DNA from 2 places in the Mycobacteroides chelonae genome. Region 1 is predicted to be linked to the other one. Evidence: riboswitches for the same ligand, from Rfam matches in the RefSeq annotation. Region 1 holds a riboswitch; the other holds the start of a gene.

Evidence for each region. A riboswitch is a leader RNA that binds a small molecule or an ion and turns the genes downstream of it on or off. The one in region 1 is predicted to bind cobalamin.
Region 2: it holds a riboswitch for cobalamin, as region 1 does, so the genes downstream of both, HBA99_RS02540 (FecCD family ABC transporter permease) here and metE (5-methyltetrahydropteroyltriglutamate--homocysteine S-methyltransferase) in region 1, are expected to answer to the same signal.

What each region holds. Positions count from the first base shown of each region.
Region 1 is NZ_CP050145.1:4,761,613-4,768,885, forward strand. It holds gene HBA99_RS23380 (mycobacterial-type methylenetetrahydrofolate reductase) at 1-11, opposite strand, end outside; gene metE (5-methyltetrahydropteroyltriglutamate--homocysteine S-methyltransferase) at 111-2,375, opposite strand; cobalamin riboswitch at 2,516-2,730, opposite strand; gene HBA99_RS23390 (PaaI family thioesterase) at 2,824-3,243, shown strand; gene HBA99_RS23395 (TetR/AcrR family transcriptional regulator) at 3,233-3,823, shown strand; gene fadD8 (fatty-acid--CoA ligase FadD8) at 3,820-5,409, opposite strand; gene HBA99_RS23405 (LLM class flavin-dependent oxidoreductase) at 5,552-6,649, opposite strand; gene HBA99_RS23410 (VOC family protein) at 6,701-7,273, shown strand, end outside.
Region 2 is NZ_CP050145.1:506,651-513,923, forward strand. It holds gene clpC1 (ATP-dependent protease ATP-binding subunit ClpC) at 1-1,169, shown strand, start outside; gene HBA99_RS02525 (LLM class flavin-dependent oxidoreductase) at 1,227-2,090, opposite strand; gene HBA99_RS02530 (ABC transporter substrate-binding protein) at 2,123-3,115, opposite strand; gene HBA99_RS02535 (ABC transporter ATP-binding protein) at 3,112-3,897, opposite strand; gene HBA99_RS02540 (FecCD family ABC transporter permease) at 3,897-4,949, opposite strand; cobalamin riboswitch at 5,055-5,281, opposite strand; gene HBA99_RS02545 (CbtB domain-containing protein) at 5,454-5,660, shown strand; gene HBA99_RS02550 (CbtA family protein) at 5,676-6,470, shown strand; gene HBA99_RS02555 (serine hydrolase) at 6,478-7,273, opposite strand, start outside.

The DNA.
Region 1 (7,273 bases):
TTCATGGACACCAAGGACCTCCGATTAGTCTCGCTAATGGTTTATACACCAATCAAATTCACGCGCGAGCAGTCCCCCGCGAAGGGGACTGCTCGCGCGTTCGTCGGGAACTAGGCGCCCGCACGCACCTCGGTCGCAGCCGCCACCAGGTTGGCCAGTGAGGCAGTCACCTCGTCAGCCTTCCGGGTCTTCAGACCACAGTCAGGATTGACCCAGAGACGCTGGGCCGGAACCGCCTGCAGCGCCTCACGCAGCGAGTTCGCCATCTCGGCCGTCGAGGGCACTCGCGGCGAGTGGATGTCGTACACACCCGGACCGACGCTGTTGGAGAAGCCGATCGCGTTGAGGTCGTCGAGCACCTCCATGTGCGAACGAGCCGCCTCGATGGAGGTGACATCGGCGTCCAGATCGGCGATCGCACCGATCACCTCGCCGAACTCCGAGTAGCACAGATGCGTGTGAATCTGGGTCGCATCGGACACACCCGAGGTGGACAGCCGGAACGCACCGACCGCCCAGTCCAGGTATGCGGGCTTATCCGCCGAGCGCAGCGGCAGGAGCTCGCGCAATGCGGGCTCGTCCACCTGGATGATCGCAATCCCGGCGTCCTGCAGATCCACCGTCTCGTCCCGGATGGCCAGTGCGATCTGGTTAGCGGTATCCGCCAACGGCTGATCATCACGAACGAACGACCACGCGAGGATGGTTACCGGCCCGGTCAGCATGCCCTTGACGTACTTGGGAGTCAGCGACTGGGCGTAGGTGGCCCACTCGACGGTCATCGGGTTCTGCCGTGCGACATCGCCGTACAGGATGGGTGGGCGCACGCAGCGGCTGCCGTACGACTGAACCCAGCCATTCTGGGTGGCGAAGAATCCGTCGAGCTGCTCAGCGAAGTACTGCACCATGTCGTTGCGTTCTGGCTCGCCGTGGACCAGCACGTCCAGGCCCAGCTTCTCCTGTAGCGCAATAACATCGGCAACCTCGGCACGCATCCGCCGCACGTACTCGGCCTCGTCGATCTCGCCCTTGGTCAGGGCCTGACGGGCCTTGCGGATCTCGACTGTCTGCGGGAACGACCCGATGGTGGTGGTCGGCAGCTCGGGCAGCTGCAGGCGCTCGTCCTGGCTGCGGCGACGCTCGGCGGCATCGCCACGTGAAATACCAGCCGCCAGAATCGAATCCAAACGCGCACGGATCTGGCCGTTGTTCAGACGCGGATCCGTCTTGCGAGATTCGACAGCCGCATTCGACGCCGCGAACTCGGTAGCGTCGCGCGCCCCACCCAGTGCCCGCGCCAGCACCACAACTTCCTTGACCTTCTCGTCGGCGAACGCCAACCAGCTGCGCAGCTGGTCATCGAGTTCGGTCTCCGGTTCCAGCGAGTAGGGCACATGCAATGTCGAGCAGGACGTGGACACTGCGACGGCACCGGCGGATCCCAACAGCGTCCCCAGAGTGCCCAGCGCGGACTCCAGGTTGGTGCGCCAGATGTTTCGTCCGTCGACAACGCCCGCGACGATGGTCTTTCCGGCCAGCTCTGGCACCAAGGCCACACCCGATGCGGACCCGTAGACCAGGTCGACGGCAATCGCCTCGACGGGGGTACGTGCCAGCGCCGGCAGTGCGGCACCGAGGTCCCCGAAGTAGGTGGCGACCAGGATCGCGGGGCGATCGGCCACCGTGCCGAGACGGCCATACACCTGCTCGGCCAGTTCGGGACCATTCGGCAGGATGTCGGTGACGAGCACCGGCTCATCGATCTGCACCCAGCCGACGCCTGCCTCAGCGAGCTGCACCAACAGCTGCTCGTACAGCGACACCACCTCGTCGAGCCGTTCGATGGGCGCGGGGGCGCCGTCGACTGACTTACTCAACGCGAGGAAGGTGATGGGACCGACGACGACCGGACGTGCCGGAATGCCCAGCGCCTGAGCTTCTTTCAGCTCTCCGAACAGCTTGGCCGGGTTCAGTTCGAACTTCGTGTCCGGCCCGATCTCCGGCACCAGGTAGTGGTAGTTGGTATCGAACCACTTGGTCATTTCCAGCGGTGTCACATCATCATTGCCGCGAGCGGCGGCGAAGTAGCGATCGAGCTCATCGGCGATACCGGCGACACGGGGCGGGAGGGCTCCGAGCAGCACCGCGGTGTCCAGCACCTGGTCGTAGTACGAGAAGGTGTTCACCGGTACGGAGTCGAGCCCGGCGGCCGCCAAAGCGGTCCAATTGTCGCGCCGAAGCCCTGCGGCGACAGTTTCGAGCTCGGTACGGCTGGTACGTCCGGCCCAGTAGCTCTCGGTAGCCCTCTTGAGTTCACGCCGCGGGCCGATACGCGCGGATCCGAGCGTGGTGGCGGTCAAAGGTTGAGCAGTCATGAATTAGTCCTTCATCAACAGCGGGGTAGCCACCGCCCGGGGACGAAGAACCGAGCACGGAACCACCGCGACAGATATCTGCTCGGTGAAACCGCCTCGGCCATACGCCCATTCCGCGAGGCGATGATCCGCCGGGTGCGGCGCACCCGGCACAGCTGGCAGGTCTTCGGACTTACAGGCGTTACCCGGACTCAGGTTTTCCTACTGGCCGCCGCTTCCCAGGCTTCTTGGTGCTCAACCCAGTGCATATGACGACTGTCGTTCCTGCATACCGCTGCGGGACAGTCCCGGATTCTCACCGGGTTCCCTCTTATGCCGGACCCGAGGGCCCGGCACTCGATGCTGATAACGGCTCGGATAAAACCCGTGCCACTACCAGCAGACCAGCTGCGTTTCTCATCATATGCGCGCTATCCAACACAAATATTAGCGACTATTCTCTAATATCGTGATCACCTTGGACCAGGCTCAGCGGGTGCTCGATGCGCAGCCCTTCAGTCGCCTCCTCGGCGCATCCGTGTGCCGGGTCGATGAGTCCGGAATCCGGCTCGCACTTGATATCCGTGACGAGCTGCGGCAGCAGAACGGGTTCATCCACGGCGGCGTATTGAGCTATCTCGCCGACAACGCGATCACCTACGCCTGCGCCCTTGGTTTGGGTGCGGACATTGTGACCAGCGGATACACCATCGAGTACGTGTCCCCAGCGGGCGATGGGGTGCGACTGCTCGCGGATGCCTCGCTGGTCAGCGCCGGCCGCACCAAGGCGCTGGGCCGCTGCGAAATCTCCGTCGAAGGTCACGACGGCAAAACCAAGCTGGTTGCGGTTGCTCAGGGCACGAGCATGGTCCGGCGCCGTGGGGCGTAAAGCGCAGTACACCGCGGACGACATCCTGGACGCGGCGCTGGCCCTGGTGACCTCGGGCGGCCCACCAGCGGCCACCGCCTCCGCCATCAGACGCATCCTCGGAGCACCGTCGGGTTCGATCTATCACCGATTCGCCAGCCGTGACGAGCTCATGGCCCGGCTCTGGCTGCGATCGATCGCCCGCTATCAGAACGGGATACTCGCGGCCCTGTGTCTGCCGGATCTCGACGATGCACTTACGGCGACCATTGACCACGCCTTCGATTGGACGGCGGCGAACCGCAACGAGGCGCAGCTGCTACTCCAGTACGAGAAGGCCGATTTGGTCGCGCACTGGCCCGACACCCTCGCCGCGGAGCTCACGACACTCAACTCACGGGTCCGCACGGCGTTGCGCGAGTACACCGGGCATCGGTTCGGCGCGATCACTCCCGAACTGATCGACAAAACGATGTTCGCATTGATCGACATGCCGTACGCAGCGGTGCGCCGTCACCTGCCCAACAGGGGCGAGCCCGCGCCGTGGCTGCGCCAGTTTGTCCGGGCCAGCGCCCGGGAGCTTCTCGCCCGCGAGAGTTAGACCGTGGCGTATTTCTGGCGCAGGGCCTTCTTGTCGAGCTTGCCCAGCGCGGTCAGCGGCAACGAGTCGGCGACGATCACGTGTTTGGGTGACTGCACCGAACCCTTGCGGTCCTTGACCGCGGACTGGATCTCGGACGTCATCTTGGACACCGCGTCGCCGCTGTGGTCGGCATCCGCACGCAGCACCACGATCGCCGTCACCGCCTCGCCCCATTTCTCATCGGGCACCCCGATGACGCCGACCTGCGCCACCGAGGGATGCTCGGCGACAACGTCTTCCACCTCTCGTGGGAACACGTTGAAACCACCGGTGACGATCATGTCCTTGGTCCGGTCGACGATGAACCAGAAACCGTCCTCGTCTTCGCGTGCGACATCGCCGGTGCGCAGCCAGCCGTTCTTGAACGTGTCGGCGGTCTGTTCGGGCAGCCCCCAATAGCCACCCGCCACCAGCGGACCGGCCACACAGATCTCGCCGGGCTCACCCTGCTTCACCGGCTGATCGTTCTCGTCGAGCAGCGCCGTGCGCAGGAACGCCGAGGGCCGGCCACAGCTGGAGAGCCGCTGGGTGTCGTGATCGCCCTTGGCCAGATAGCTGATCACCATGGGCGCTTCGGATTGGCCGAAGTACTGCGCGAAGATCGGCCCGAATCGCTTGATCGCCTCCGCGAGCCGTACCGGGTTGATGGCCGAGGCGCCGTAGTAGACCGTCTGCAACGACGACAGGTCGCGGGTCTGAGAATCCGGGTGATCCAGCAGCGCATAGATCATCGACGGCACCAGCATGGTGGCGGTGATCTTGTGCTCCTCGATTGCCGCCAGCACGGCGCCCGCGTCGAACTTGGGCAGCACCAACATCGATCCGCCCTTCATCAGGGTCGGCATGAAGAAAGCCGCCCCCGCATGTGAAAGCGGGGTGCACATCAGGAATTTGGGGCGATCCGGCCACTCCCACTCGGCCAGCTGGATCTGCGTCATGGTGAGAATCGACTGTGAGGTTCCGATGACGCCCTTGGGCTTGCCCGTCGTGCCACCCGTGTAGGTAAGGCCGTTGATGTGATCCGGCGACAAGTTGATCGGAACCAAAGGCCTCGCCTCGAAGCCTGCGGCCGCGGCAACCAGGTCATGCCCCACCTCAGCCAGCTCAGCGGGCACAGGCCCGAGCGTCAGCACGCGGGTCAGCGTCGGCACCTTCTCCACCAGGGCGGCGGCACGCTCCACGAACTGCGGCGTGGGGTCGATGACAAGTGTGGTGATCTTGGCGTCGGCCAGCACGTAGGCATGGTCGTCGAGCGACCCGAGCGGATGCAGCGCGGTACGCCGTGTGCCCAGCAGCTGCCCCGCGCCGATCACCAACAGCACCTCGGGGCGATTGAGGGCCAGCATGCCCTGACCATCGGTCGGATCGGGCACCAGCGCGGTGAAGGCCTGGATGTACTTGCTGATCTCGTCGGCCATCTGGGCGCCGGTGAGCGTGACATCCCCGAGCACCAGCGCGGGCGCGCTCGCATTCTTTTTCAGCGCGGCGACCAGCAGGTGCCCGGAGTTGATCGACCCGTGCAGCGGGTCAAATGAGTCAGGCATCGCGCTCCTTGAGTGAATAGTCGCCGATCAGGCACTTCGCTCGACGTTAGAACATGTTCTAGTTTTGGGCAAGAACGTGCTCACACCCACCTGCATCCCCGCTGCACCGGGGTCAACAGGCGCTGCTCGCGACGGATGCCCCTCAGACTGCGGTGAATCCCTTGGCCCGCTGCGCGTCCTGCGCGCTCCACAGCGTCGACGTGATCTCCGACTTCACCAGCGGGACCACCTCTTCGGCGAATCGGCGCAGGGTGTCCTTCTGCTCCTCGAAGTCGGCCTCGGGGCTCAACGAAATCGACTGGAACTCGTGACCGAAGGCCTCATGCCACTGAATGATCTTCTCGGCCACGCGTTCCGGCGAACCGGCCAGCACCGGGCCGCGATCCGCCGCGTCCTCGATGGATTCGAAGGAAGGAAACTTGCCAACGGCCTTCGGGTGGTCCTTGAGCTTGGCCATCTGCGCCAGGCGTGCCTCGTAGATCGGCCGGTACTGCGCGATGGCCTGTTTGGTTGTATCCGCCAGGTAGAGCCCTCCCGAACCCGCACCCACGTGCAGATTGGCCGGGTCGTGCCCGTTCTGCGCGTACAGCTCCCGATACCTGTCGATGAGAATCTTGTAGTTCTCCTTGGGCTGCAAAGCATTTGCGGTGACTATCGGATCGCCCCACTTCGCGGCGAGTTCAACCGCGAACGTCGAGGTCGCCGACCCATGCCAGATCCGGAACGGCCCGTCGTACGGCCTGGGCAGGGTTGTCGCGTCGGCCAGCGGATGCCGGTGCGTGCCCGTCCAGTCGACGTGTTCCTCGCGCAGTAGCCGCCGTAGCAGCTCATAATTCTCTTGCAAGTACTCATACTGCTTGGCGATATCCAGCCCCATCAACGGGTACTGCCGGTCTTCATTGCCCTTCCCGATGACGATCTCGAGCCGGCCGCGGCTCAGCTGGTCGATGGTGGCGAAGTCCTCCGCCGCACGCACCGGGTCCAAGAGGGAGAGCACCGTAACGCCGGTGGACAACAGGATCCGTTCGGTCGCCGCAGCCACCGCTCCCAGCAGTACCGTGGGCGCCGAAGACAGCACGTCTCCCGCATGCCGCTCCCCGACTGCAAAGGAATCCAAACCCAGGCTTTCAGCCAAGACCGCGGTCTCGACCACGCGGTTCAGCCGGTCGGCGGCGGGCGCCAATGCCCCCGTGGCGGGGTTCGGCAGATAGAAGACAATGTCGAGAAGCTGAAAGCGCATATCGTCAGTATGCCGAAACGGACCCCGGTCCGGCAGGGAGGAAATGTTCTGATGATCACCGAACTGGACTCGGTGCTTCTCGACGTTCCAAATCTCGCTGACGCAAAGGCTGCCTATGCGCGGCTGCTCGGAACGGACACTCCGCACCCCCAGCTCCATCTCGGGCTCCCGGATTGGGCAATGCACCCCGGGTTGCTGTTCGGCGTCGCAGACCTGTCGTCCGCGGCGCGGACGGTCGATCGCCGCGGCCTAGCACTGGCCTCGCACGGAGAGCTCGTAGCAGGACAGGCCGACGGACTCACCCTGGGACTACGCGCGCGACCGGCAACACACGCGGCCCCGATGAGCGAGCAGATCGATCACCTGGTGCTGTTCTCCCCCAATCGCGACAGGATCATCGCGACGCTCTGCGGACGGCTCGGCTTCGATCTGCGCCTGGACCGCATGCAGTCGTGGGGCGTACACCAACTGTTTTTCCGCTGCGCGGGCCTGGTGGTTGAGGTGGTGCTGCGCGATGACGACCCCGCCGGACCCGACTCACTGTGGGGAATCGCCTGGCGCACCAATGATATTGACGCCTCGCATGCTCGGCTAACGGATGCCGACGTCACTCTCAGTGCCATC
Region 2 (7,273 bases), 810 kb from region 1:
AATTGGTCGCGCAGCGGGCAGATCGCGAAAAGCAGTGGCGTTCAGGTGATCTGGATGTTGTGGCCGAGGTCGATGACGAGCAGATCGCCGAGGTGCTGGGTAACTGGACCGGTATCCCCGTGTTCAAGCTGACCGAGGAGGAAACCACTCGGCTGCTGCGCATGGAGGAGGAACTGCACAAGCGGATCATCGGCCAGGAAGATGCCGTCAAGGCCGTCTCGAAGGCGATCCGCCGTACGCGTGCCGGTCTGAAGGATCCGCGGCGCCCCTCGGGTTCGTTCATCTTCGCCGGCCCGTCCGGTGTCGGCAAGACCGAACTGTCCAAGGCGCTGGCCAACTTCCTGTTCGGCGACGACGACGCGCTCATCCAGATCGACATGGGCGAGTTCCACGACCGCTTCACCGCTTCAAGGCTTTTCGGTGCTCCTCCGGGATACGTCGGATACGAAGAGGGTGGACAGCTCACCGAGAAGGTGCGTCGCAAGCCGTTCAGCGTTGTGCTGTTCGACGAGATCGAGAAGGCGCACCAGGAGATCTACAACACCCTGTTGCAGGTTCTAGAGGACGGACGTCTCACCGACGGCCAGGGTCGCACAGTCGATTTCAAGAACACTGTGCTGATCTTCACCTCAAACCTGGGCACTTCGGACATCTCGAAGGCTGTGGGCCTCGGGTTCTCCGAGGGCGGCAGCGGCTCGAACTACGAGCGGATGAAGCAGAAGGTTCACGACGAGCTGAAGAAGCACTTCCGGCCTGAGTTCCTCAACCGCATCGACGACATCATCGTCTTCGAGCAGCTGACGCAGGAACAGATCATCGAGATGGTCGACCTGATGATCGGACGGGTGGGCAAGCAGCTCAAGACCAAGGACATGGCCATGGAACTCACCGACCAGGCCAAGGCGCTTCTTGCCAAGCGCGGATTCGATCCGGTGTTGGGTGCGCGGCCGTTGCGCCGGACCATCCAGCGAGAGATCGAGGACGCGCTTTCGGAGAAGATTCTCTTCAACGAGGTGGGGCCGGGCGAGCTGGTCACCGTCGACGTCGAGGGTTGGGATGGCGAAGGCACCGGCGAGGACGCGAAGTTCACGTTCGTCGGACGTCCGAAGCCCGCACTGGTCACCGGCGAGGAGCCCGCTGCCGACCTGGCAGCCTCCGCCTCGGAGTAGGCAGTTCTGTTCGAACGCCCGGTTGCCGCGTAACGCGGCGGCCGGGCGTTCGGCGTTTCACAGCAGCAGCGGCCTGACTTCCTCGCCGAGGTTGTGGATGTATCCGACAAGATCGGGCTCGTTCCCGGTCGGGGATGCGATGAAGTCTGTGACCCCTAGGTCGCGTAACGCGAGCAGCTGTCCCGCGACCTCGGCGGCGTCGCCGCCGATACTGGCCCCGGCGTCAATGGATATCCCGGGATAGTGGCCGGGGTCGCTGGCGATGAGCTGGGCAGCTACGGGGCCGACACTGATGGTGCGGCTCAGAAAGATTCGGTGTTCTGGGCCGGGATTGATGAGAGCGCGGTGCGCGGCGATGGTCTCGGTGGGAACCATACTGGTCAACAATGTGCCATCGCCCAGACGGCCGGCCAGCTGTAGAGAGCGGGGGCCGTTCGCGCCGATCATGATGGGTAATGATTCCGCGGGCGGCCAGTCCAGCTGGACCTGATTCAGCCGCACGTACCGTCCGGAGGAGTTGACCTCCTTGCCTGCCAAAAGATCCCGCAATGCGACCACATACTCCTCGAGCAAGGTCAGGGGCGAGTCGACCTTTGCGCCAATCTGTGCCATATGTGGCTGCCAGCCGTGCCCGATCCCCGGTATCACCCTGCCGGGGAAGTTGCGGGCCAGGATGCTGTAGTCCATCGCCGCCGTCACAACGTTGCGCACCGGTGCCGAAAGGAAACCGGTCCCCACACTTATTCGATCGGTGACCGCCAGCGCCAGGGCGGCGTACGCGATTGATGTGGTGGCGAAGCAGTCCTCGCAGACCCACAGCTGGTCCAGCCCGGCGGCATCGGCTGCACGCGCGATGTCAGGGAGTCGCTCTGGTGGGAGCGATGGCGGCACCATCAAGCCTAGGGAGGTGAGCGAGCTCATGAAGTCACCCTAGCCGTAGAAGTCGCCAGTCTTCAGAATCCCTTGTCTCGCAGATAGTTCGCAAGAGTGACGATGGCGTCCGGGTTGCGCGGTCCCTCGACCAGCGCGGCGTACGGCAGCACGAGGAAGTTTCCGTCGCGGACCGCTTGGGTGTGCTTCATGAGGGGCTGCGCCTTGAGTAGGTTGATCTTTGCGTTCGCGGTGTTGTTAGGGCCCACCCCGTAATCGCAGATGATGATCACCTGCGGATCGCGCTGGGCGGCGGTCTCCCACGCGGAGGTAGTCCAGCTGTCATCGAGATCTGCGAAGACATTTTGGCCACCGGCCTTCTCGATGATCTGTTGTGGTGCGGCTTTCTTGCCGGAGGTGAATGGTTCGGCCTCACCGCTGTCATACAGAAAGACGCGTGCGGGTGGCTGGCCGTGCGGAACACGTGACTGCACGTCGTCGATCGTCTTGCGGTAGTTGGCGATCAGTGATGCCGCACGGTCCTGTACCCCGAAAATGGCTCCGAGATTGGTCAGGTCCTCATAGAGGGCATCGAGGGGCGGCTTGATACCGCGCCGCACGGTTCCGGGCTGACGGCATGCCTCGGTCAACTGATAGGGCACCGACCCGATGGAACGCACCCAATCGGGGGTGAGCCCGGAGGTTTCGTTGAATCCGTAGCTCCACCCGGCGAACACGAGGTCGGGGCGCGCGGCTTGCACGGCTTCACGGGTGAATCCCTGGCCCAGGTTGGTGGTGGATCCGAACTGTGCCTTCCACGGCGAGCTTTCGACGTCGCGATCCTGTCCGGCGTCGATGAAGTAGCCAGCCATCCGGTCCTGCAGGCCGAGTGCGAACAGGAGTTCGGTAACCCCGGTGTCATTACTGACGGCTCGGGTGACTGGCACCGAAACATCCAGTGGTGCACCGCAATTTTCGACAGAAACCCGTGTTGTTCCGGGGCTTTGCGCCTCGATGGTCGCGCAGCTGGCCGATAGTAGCGACAGTGCGAGCGCCAAACCGGTGAGTGCCTTCATTCCTTATCCTGCCTCTCTGGCTGAGCATCGAAGATGATCTGTGGGACGCCGCTTCGTGGATGGGCGATGACGTGGCAACCGATGCCGAACCAGCGGCCGATGGACTCGGTGGTAATGACCTGGTCGGGTGATCCCGACAGCACCACATGTCCCTCGGACATGACATGGATCGTGTCGCAGTACTGTGCCGCGAGATTGAGATCGTGTAGTGCGGCGATGACGGTAATGCCCAGTGTCCGAGCCGAACTGAGTATCGAGTATTGATGGCGCACATCCAGATGATTCGTCGGCTCGTCCAGCACCAGGACGTGCGGCTGTTGCGCGAGAGCGCGGGCTATGAGAACTCGCTGACGTTCCCCGCCGGAGAGGGAACTGAACTTGCGGTGGGCGAGTGCGGTCACGTCCGCCGTCTCGGTGGCCTCCGTGCAGATGCGTCGGTCCAGTTCGGAGGTGCCGCGCAGGGACGTGCCGTGCGGTAACCGACCGGTGGCGATGACTTCGGCAGACGTGAAATCGAAGTCCAAGGACATGTCCTGGGTGAGTGCCGCCACCTGACGAGCGTTCTCCCGCATGCTGATTGCCCGCACCGATACGCCACCGACTGTGACGTCACCGGTGGCTGGAGCAAGTGCGCGATAGAGGCAGCGCAGGGTCGTCGACTTACCACTGCCGTTAGGGCCGACGATGCCGACGAACCCACCGGCCCCGACCTCGAGGTCAATGCCGGAAACGATCCGAGTACCCCCGATATCGACCGACACATTCCGGTAGGTGACGTCCATCAGCCCACCGCTCCCGCGGACATCGCGCGGCGACGCATCAACCCGACGAAGACGGGCACCCCGACTGCGGCCGTGATCGCGCCCAGGGGCAGTTCTTGCGGCGGAATCGCGGTCCGCGCGATGAGGTCGGCGGCCACAAGGAAGCACGCGCCCAGCACCGGAGCCACGATCAGGACCCGGCGATGGTCCGCCCCGACCAGCAGCCGTGCCGCGTGTGGAATGACCAGCCCCACGAATCCGATTGCTCCGCAGATGGATACAAAACATCCCGTCATGGCGGCGGACAACACGAACAGTGACACCCTGAAGCGGCCGGCATGTAAACCCAGCGACGCGCTCACCTCGTCACCCATGGCGAGGGCGTTGAGCTGGCGCGCGAGCCCCGCAACGCATAGGAAGCCGATCACGGTCGCCGCCAGCGCCACCGGCACCTTGTCCCATGACGACGCCCCCAAGCTGCCGAGCAGCCAGAACATCACACTGCGCGCCGCTTCGCCGTTCGGCGCCAAGAACACCAGCACTGTTGTCACCGCGGACAGGCCGTACCCCACCGCAGTGCCCACCAGCACCAGCCGCAGAGGTATCAGACCTTGTGGGGTACGGGCGATTTGGTAGACAAGTGCGGTTGCTGCAAGCGCCCCCAATGAGGCCGAAAGGGAGAGTGCGTACACCCCGAGGGTGCCAAGTACCCCGTAGACCACGACCGCGGTGGCGCCTACCGAGGCGCCCGAGGAGATGCCCAGAACGTACGGATCGGCAAGTGCGTTGCGGACCATGGCCTGTACGAGCACACCCACCACCGCCAGCCCCGCACCGACGAGGATCGCGAGAATCACCCGCGGCAGCCGGGACTCGACAACGATGCGGTAATTCGCCGCGTCGGTGGCCGGCACCGAGCCGCCGGTCGCGCCTGCCCAGAGGAAATGCAGACAGTCGCGCCATGGCACGTCGGCGGTGCCGAAGGCGAGTGCCGTCACCGACAGCAGCAGTAGTGCTGCCAGACCGCCGACCGCTGCCAGGAACACCGGCCGTCCGTGCTGTGCTGCGAGCATCGATCTTCCTGCGTCGTCGGGTCGCCGACACTTCGGGCATGACGGATACGCCGCATAGGCACTACCCACCAGGCGGGCCCTCGGCACTGGCGAATGACCGCACCAGGAGGTGCGGCCGCGTTGGCAGGTCTTCGGACTCGTGGACTCGAGGCTCATCTACGAGCCTCACCTACCGGCGGCCGCTTCCCGGGTACTTGACCCAGTGCTTCTAGTGCCGCTGTCGTTTCCACATACCGCTGCGGGGCAGTTCCGGACTCACACCGGATTCCCTCTTGCGATCTCCAGGAGCGCTTCTTGGTGCTCATGGAGAAACCAATGCGAGGCCAAAACTATCACTCGAAGGCGCAGACCAGCCGCGTCGACTAAGCTCAGTTCGTCCTTCGACAGGACGGGAACCTGGTGTGATCCCAGGACGGTCGCGCCACTGTAAAAGTCAGACCCCGACCTGTCGATTCCAGAAGACGACGATCGGACCCGGGACGCGGTATCCCGAAAAGGAGCAATATGGCACACACAACGTCCGCCAGCCATCCGGTTGCGGTGTCGATTCCCCAGGCTGCGCTGTGGTTGAGCGTGACTACCCTCTTTGGGCTGCTCGCCTATTACTTCATCGGCATCGACCAGGGTGCGGTGTCGATCTTCGGTAGCGATATGCACGTTCATGAGTTCGTGCATGACGCCCGCCATCTGCTCGGTTTCCCCTGCCACTAGCAGCGGACCGAATACATGGAAAAGTCAATAATTTTGCGCGGCTTGGGCTTCGGCGCATTGGGTGGCTTGCTGTCCTTCATCTTCGGATGGATCTTCGTCGAGCCCGTCATCAACAGGGCCATCTCCTACGAGGAGGGCCGGGGTGAGGCGCAAGCCGCGCTCGATGAGGCGGCCGGCGTTCACGCCCATCATGAGGGCGCGGAACTGTTCAGCCGTTTCGCGCAGGCAAATGCGGGTTTGGCGCTCGGTGTCATCGGATTCGGAATCGCGATGGGCGCACTCTTCGCGGTGGCGTACGTGGTGGCGATCGGACGGGTCGGCAATCTCAGTCCGCGCGCACAGGCTCTGGCGGTCGCCGGTGGTCTGTTCCTGGTGCTGTATGTGGTGCCGTTCCTGAAGTTCCCGGCCAATCCGCCGGCAGCAAGCGCCGAGGGCACCATAAAGGAGCGCACCGGGTACTTCGTGCTGATGATTCTGGTCGCGGCGATCGCACTCGCGGTCGCGCTGTGGGTGGGCCGAAAGCTATCCCAGCGCGTGGACACCTGGACGGCCACGCTCGCGGCCGCCGCGGTGTTCGTCGTGCTGGTGGGGCTCGTCATCGCGGTCACGCCCGGATTTGTCGAGGCGCCGCAACCGCTGCTCGATGCGGACGGGAAGATCGTCTATCCGGGGTTCCCGGCGCATGACCTGTATCTGTTCCGGCTGTACTCGTTCACGACGCAGGCCATCATGTGGGCGACGATCGGTATCGGATTCGCCACGGTGATCGGGCGTAAGCCCGTCAACTCCGAGGCCGCCGTCACCGGCTAGCCAGCGCTCATCCCAGCTTCTTGAAGACGCCCTTGGCCAGGCCGATCACCCACCCGGCCGCGCCAGGGCCGAATGCGCGGTCCCAATTGAGTTGGAAGCTCACCACATACGGCTGATGGTGGCGATCCTCGGCGTACCAGCTGAACGTCAGGTCACCGGGCAGATTGCCACCCTTGGCAGCGATGTAGCGCCAGTTCTCGCTGTGTAGGTCGATACCGGGTTCCGCGGACAGAATGTCGCGGACCGGGGCGGCCGCACCTACGGCGACCTTCTGCAGTGCCGCGTGCACGCGGCAGATGTCCTCGGCGTTGCCGTACCACTCGATGCCGAATTTCGATGCGGGCGTGGTGGTCCGCTCCGGATCCAGCTTGTAGTCGTGGGTGTCCGCCTCGGCGAGCATCTGACCACGCTGTGCGGGTGTGGTGGCGTCCTTCCATTGCTGGCGGACATCCGGTATGCCCCAGCCGATGTTGAACAGCTCGTGCATGGTGGGGAAAGGGGTCATCGATGCCGGGTCATGGTGCCCGCCGTCTGCGAGGGCCTTTTCGATCGCCTGGCGACCCAGGCGGTTGATCAGCATGTCGGTGCCCATGTTGTCGCTCACCGAGATCATTTTCTGAGCGGCGGTGCGCACCGAGACGGTTGAGCCCGTCGGCAGCTTGTCCATCGAGCTTCCGAGCGCCTTGCCGCGATCGGTGACGGTGAGTTGGTCATCCCACTTGAGGGTGCCCGCGTTGATCGCGGTACCGGTGGCCAACAGTACGTAGAGCTTGAAAACCGAAGCCAACGGCATGGATTCGGAG